2 regions of the Peribacillus sp. SIMBA_075 genome follow, and region 2 is predicted to be linked to the other one. Evidence: predicted binding sites of a transcription regulator. Region 2 holds the regulator's gene; the other holds the start of a gene.
The links. The regulator LexA, encoded in region 2, represses DNA repair genes until DNA is damaged. The targets are predictions, from matches to a motif close to CGAACATATGTTCG.
Positions count from the first base shown of each region.

Region 1: a site for LexA is predicted at 1,537-1,550, ahead of SB775_RS04805 (YhjD family protein). Genes of this name have one in related genera too.

Region 1 is NZ_JAWRYN010000004.1:795-4,227, reverse strand. It holds gene lepB (signal peptidase I) at 109-672, opposite strand; gene SB775_RS04810 (TVP38/TMEM64 family protein) at 706-1,320, opposite strand; gene SB775_RS04805 (YhjD family protein) at 1,614-1,988, shown strand; gene SB775_RS04800 (competence protein ComK) at 2,887-3,433, opposite strand, start outside.
Region 2 is NZ_JAWRYN010000024.1:134-3,566, reverse strand. It holds gene SB775_RS16880 (YneB family resolvase-like protein) at 59-715, opposite strand; gene yneA (cell division suppressor protein YneA) at 735-1,046, opposite strand; gene lexA (transcriptional repressor LexA) at 1,202-1,825, shown strand; gene SB775_RS16865 (glucosaminidase domain-containing protein) at 2,070-2,684, opposite strand; gene SB775_RS16860 (hypothetical protein) at 2,988-3,269, shown strand.

The DNA.
Region 1 (3,433 bases), on a different contig from region 2:
AATTAGATTTACATTCTATTATTTTACCGTTTTCCTTTAAAAAACACCAATCGTACGTTCGCGTTTCCTCCAAAAGAAAAAGCCCTGATAATTTTCGGGCTTCCTCAATCATTCACCTGTAAATTTATAATTGAACTCTTTGATCGGCCAATATCGAACATCGACTTTACCGACAACATTTTCAACTGGTATGTAACCAAAGTGACGGCTGTCCGCACTTTCAAGGCGATTGTCACCCATGACAAAAAGCTTGCCCTTCGGGACTGTTGTCATGCCCGTCAATTCCTTTAATGTAAAATCGCCCGTAAAATCCTGTCCCGGGAAACCTTCCTTGTATTTCTCAAGATAAGGCTCATCCACTTTCTCACCATTTACGTAAAGCCAATCATCTTTATAACGAATGCGGTCACCTGCAATCCCTATAACTCGCTTAACATAATCTTCCTGTGCATTCGCATGAAAAACTATAATGTCAAAACGGTTGATATCTTGAATCTGATAATGGATTTTATTCACGACAAGTTTATTGCCGTCTTCAAGAGTCGGCTGCATCGAATCCCCTTCAACATCATAGCTTGAAAAGAAAAATGTACGGATTAAGATGTAAATAACAAAAGCTATCATGGCTGCTTTTATCCAATCGGACAAAGAATTCTTGTTTGTTTTTTCCATCTGGTTCAACCCCTACTACATTTATATACTAATTTATTGTCCTTCTTCTCTCTTCATGCTTTTATTTAATCGGACTTCCAGTCTTTTTCCCACATACCATAGGATAAAGATGACAATCCCGATAATGATCGTACGTACAGGCTTATGTATTAAGGATACCAAATCGTAACCTACGAAGCTGATCGTAAAAATCATCACCGCTTTCCCTCCAACGACTGCAAGTCCATATTGCAAGGGACTTACCTTTGAAAGTCCTGCCACGATATTCACGATGGCCGACGGTGTAAAAGGGAAGCAGAGCAGTATGAACAAAGGACCGAATCCATGGCTTTCCACCCAAACCATCAACCTCTGCACCTGCTTATGTTTTTGCAAAAATCGAAAAAACCTCATTTGACCATATCTTCTAATAACTAAAAAGATCAAAAAAGACCCCGCTACTGCACCAATCCAAGAAAATAAAAATCCCCACCAGAGACCAAAAGCCGTTGCATTTGCAAGCACGAACACCACTAAGGGTAAAAAGGGCAAAAAAGCTTCCAACATCGGCAGTAAGATTCCGGGAATTGGACCGAATGAGCGATATTGCTGAATGAGCGCCGATATATTATCAAGTGTAAACCACTCACGTATAGTATCCAAATCCATAATTATCTCCCTCGACATGCTACTATCAAAGCAGCATAAACTTATTAAAAACCGTTTACTTTAGATATATCACTTTCCCCTGAAATTGCAAGAATTATTATCCATATATCTTCATACTTTCCCTATCTCAGGAAAACATAATCTTGTTAACAAAAATTTCATCATTTATCAAAACTTCTTGCATATAAACTTAAAATACATTAGGATAAACGAACGAGAACAAACGTTCTGTTTTTTCACAAGATATACATATTAATATTAAAAACGTGCTTTTTTAGAAAGGAGCGGTCATGATGACCCGCATTCCAGAAGATGACCGAAATATGATTGAAAAAGCCATCTACCTCCCTATGGTTATTACAGTCTTAAACCGGGATCTCAAGGTCATCGAAATTAGTCCGTTTAAATTAAAAAGGCCCTATTCGGAACTAGTCGAGCATATATTAAAAGTCGTTCAGGACGATCTTGCCGAGGTACGGCGCTATTTGCGCAAGGAGAATATTAAAGTAAGTGAAATCAAACGTGATGAATCCTTCACGATGTATTGTTTTTTATATAAAGGATATGAAGAACATCATAATTATTTCAATCCCCGCCTTCGGAATAAGACGGAAGACTTGTTATGTTATTACTTTTTCGAAAAAAGTCACCATGCTAGGGATATTTAGCGGCTTATCCCTATGCTGCCATCCTCCATGTATGATTATCTGTTAATGATATAGATGCATTGGGGTGTAGGGAAAGTATGACCATTAAAAAACGCATCTCTTCTTCCTGCTTCTTATAGATGAGTAAGTCAATTTATCATGACCAAGATCGATAAGGCTCACTACCCTCAACTATTGTCATAAACCGTTTGCACATTTAGCTGCTTACTGATTATGACAAACATTTTCGAGGACACAGTCTTAACGAATAATAGGCCGGGCTCGTATGCTCATATTTAATCGGTATTTTACTCACATCTTATTCTGTACATTTAATAAACCTATTCCCCAACACTATCATTTTAGAGTCAGCAAAACGTTTTTGCAAAAGATTGTTATAAGTCTATATTAGAGACAAATGAAAACGTTATCCTTTACCTTACTTTGGTCACGGCAGATGAATAAAACGGCAAATCAATATAATCTCTATCATTATGTATAAAAAGACCTTTGTGAAACATAGAGGTCATCTATTATATTGTGAAGTGAATAACTCACAAACTTATATTCCTTTGTTTAATCGTAAAACCATTGGATGGTAAAATAACCCTCCCTCAACTTAGAAAACTTAGGAGTAATCTATATTGTGGGCTGGAATTAATTATTTTTATAAAAGTACTAACGGTAATAATATTATTTGAAGAGGGAACATGGTAGGAGGGAAACATCACATTTATTAAAGAAGGCACTGAAAAAATTTAAAAAGAAATCGACGATTTATGGAAGTGTTATTTGAAGGTTAATAATAGAGCCCTTCTCTTATGAGAAGGGCTTGCTTTAATTTTGACTAAATGCCGTTTGCATCCTGTACATTCCAGTCAGCACTGTTACGATTTTCACAGCCTGGATCCGCCTTCCTTTACTTGCTTGGTATATACTTTGACATTACCTCTGAAGCCTTGACTCCATTTGCCTCGGAGAACAGATAGAACGATTTCCTCTTTGTTTCCTCAATCCTCTGGATCAGTTTCGTTTTTAAAAAAGATGTCCGGTGCAGCTGGTTTTCAAAAGAACTGCATGATACTTCTATATCGATGGTTTGTCTATTCCTGAATGTGATGGTTGTATGTTTGGAATCCAGGCGATCATAGGATACCACATGCTCATGTGATAACCAGATGCATTGAGGACGCAACGGAGATGTAGTTGGAAAGAAGAAGATCGAACTGGTTGGATCAATTGCAATCGGTGCTTTATGTGTGATGTTTATGAGCTGTTTCGTGCCTTGTTTGCGTCCTTCATAACTTGATCCGAAAAACTCACAGCTTTTCTTTACTATTTCCAAAGGCTTAAACGGGGAGATGAACTCGTCCTCCATTTCAACGATCCGGGCATATATTTTACTTCCATAATTAATTGGTGAAACCATTAGTGTATAGGGCGTGATTTCATATTCCTCGATGATT
Region 2 (3,433 bases):
CTCCTTCGTAATCTGCGGATATTGTCATGGTATTAAAAAAAAAGCGAAATTACAAGTTCTATGATTGACTTTCCTGTATATTTAGTTGATGTTCGAGAAAACGCCTGTTCACCGTAGCTTTGGATACATTGTATCCAAAGCCCCTTAAAGTGGCTGCGATTTCTGCAAATGTCAATCCATTGGCCCGGAGTTTAATAATCTCTTCAATGGGAATTTCCATACGTTCCCTTCCAGTAGAATTCCTTTGGTTCTGAAGATTGTTTTGAGGGCGGTAGCCTTTTTCAACGGCTCTTATCATCCCGCGTTTTATTTTTAAGTTATGTAATTTCCTTTGATATTCCTCTACAATACCGACTATCTGGATGACCATGGCATCCGAATCCGATAACTCTATTTCCCCATCGTGTGAGAGCGTATAGATTTTCACGTCTTCTTTAAGGATGACATGGAAAAGGGCTATTTTGGCATTCCCTCTTCCTAGTCTTGTTTCGTCCTGGATTAATAGAACTTCGGCTTCTTTGGCTTTAAATAGTTCGATCATGTCAAAAATGCCATCCCGGTTTAACTCATAACCGCTTTCCTGTTCCTTTATTATGGAAACAACTTCCATATCCAACTTTTCGGCCAATTTGACTAATTCATCTTCCTGCCTTGCCAATGATGTCTCCTGTGACTCTTTTTCTGTGCTGACCCTACAATAGATTATTGCCTTCATAATACCCTACCTTCACTGCTTACTGCTGACTTGCCAAATTCTGAACAAGTTCTTCCCCTTTAACCGGTATGACAATGACTTGACCAGGTTTAATCGAATCTGCCCTGACTCCATTATGCTCTTCTATCCAACCAATGAATTCTTTTTTTGTCAAATCAGCTTCATCATATTTTTCGGCAATTCCCCATAGGGTGTCGCCTTCACCTACTTCTATAGAAAGGAAATCCTTTTTTTGATCATTGTCCAATGTACAAGAGAATAAAATTGAAAAGATGAATACTGATCCAGCTAACAGAATCGTATATACATAATTTTTGTATATTTTTTTCATAAATAACCCTCCAAAGCGAATGTTCGTTCGTATGTTATGTCAAAATTATAATACGAACGTTTGTTTCAGTCAACAACTAAATTCGAACTTATGTTTGTATAGAATTGGGGGCCATGCTATAATGGGGCAAAGAACATTGGAGAAGAGGTGCACATATGACTAAACTATCAAAACGGCAGCAAGATATCCTTGATTTCATTAAAGAAGAGGTCCGCCAAAAAGGGTATCCACCTTCCGTCCGGGAGATTGGCGAAGCAGTGGGACTTGCATCAAGTTCAACAGTACACGGACATTTATCCCGCCTGGAAAGTAAAGGTCTGATAAGACGTGACCCAACCAAGCCGAGGGCCATTGAAATACTGAACTTGGAGGAAGCGAATAATATCCCCAAAGCTAGTGTCGTGAACGTGCCGTTACTTGGTAAAGTAACCGCGGGCATGCCGATAACTGCAATTGAGAACATAGAAGAATACTTTCCGCTTCCCGAAAGCATGGTTCCACATGATGACCATGTTTTCATGCTAGAAATCATGGGCGAAAGTATGATTGAAGCAGGAATCCATGATGGAGATTATGTCATCGTGAAACAACAAAGCAGTGCCAATAATGGAGATATCGTCGTGGCCATGACGGAAGATGATGAAGCCACTGTAAAACGATTCTTTAAGGAACCGGATTACATAAGGCTTCAGCCTGAGAACTCAAATATGGAACCAATTATTTTAAGAGATGTTTCGATACTTGGAAAAGTAATTGGCTTATATAGACAAATACATTAAAAGCGCTAAATGCGCTTTTTTTTGTTTGTTTAATTTATGTCCGAAATTCTATCATTATGCATTTGGAAGACTAGGTTTGAAATATTTTTTTAATAGAAGCGTGTTTTCATAGGAGTATTTAAACATTATTCATTTATGGCGGTTGATAGGCAAGGTATCGCTTTCTGGATATATGTACTTTAGGAAAAATATGAAACCATAAAATTAATAAAGAGCGAGATAAAACCCCGCTCCCTGTAAATGTTCATTTCACTCTTAATCTTTGGTTCACTTTAATAAGGTTAAGATCGACCAATCCATTCCACTGTTGAATCTGCATTTGCGTAGAACCATATGCTTTTGCAAGCGCAGATACGGAATCCCCTTTTTTGACGATATGATAGACCTCTTCGATGCTTTCATCATATTTAGTTAAATCGCTTGTTTCGATTAGGTTCGCCAGTTTTTCTATATATTTCGGATCCGAGGCGTAACCCGCATCGAATATTGCTTTGAGTGCTTTTTTGTAATCTTGTTCTCCAATGACGGCTGTATACAAACTTCTATTCCATGAAGTTCCCTTTACATATAGATTGGCAAGATCTCTTAGACTTTCTTCCCATGTTGGGTATTTTCTGAATTTGTTCCATACTTGAACGGGTGCACCGTTGACGTATTCAATTGTTTGTATAATGACTGACTCGCCCTTAAAATCACCTTTTGTACCGAATATATTCTTTCCTTGATTTGCTAAAAAGCTTGTCCCATATCCACTCTCCAAACAAGCTTGTGCAATGATCACAGAAGGCAAAATTTTAAATTCCTTTTGAATTTTCAGGGCATATGGAGCAATTTCCTTAATAAACGTTTCCTTGCTCATTAGAACCTCCATCATTAGGACTCACTTTCTTAACTGGTTATCTTCATTCATATCGTATTCTAAACCATGAAAAGGGTGACAGCATGTCCAGCAAAAAAGGTACTGATATTTGGTTAATTGTCTTCACTATGATCAAAAAAGAGCCAGCATACATTGAGCGGCTTCACATTGAACTCTGAAAGTCTTCGAAACTTGTTGTATCAACTTTCATTGATCAATCGTTTATATTGCATTAATTAATATGGTATAAATCCTTTGTAAATGGTAAAAATTAATTGTGAAAACTTCTAAGGTGGTGACATTATGGACTTCCCAACCATCCATACAAACTTTTGGGATGCAGTGATAGCCATTCCTACCATCATGACACTTACTCAACTTATTAAGGTCATGTTTCCAATTCCTCCAAAATTCATCCCTGCCATCGCTTTGGTTCTAGGCTTATTCATTTCCATTTTCATCAGCCATCGACACCATTTGGTTGCAGGAATTTTCATGGGCTGGTTTTATGGCTATGCAAGCATAGGCAACTATGCTGCTCTCAAAACTAGTATTTTGTCTTATAGAGAATCTTATCAAAAGTAGGATTGAACTATACATGATAGCACACGCCTAGGGTCATCAATCTTGTTCTTGCCAGGAGACCAAACTAGCTTATATTCCCATCGAACAATCCAATATTCATTCCTTTATGGCAATTACGGCCTAGCTTTTTACTTAGCTGAATCAACATAGCCCAAAGTAAAGTA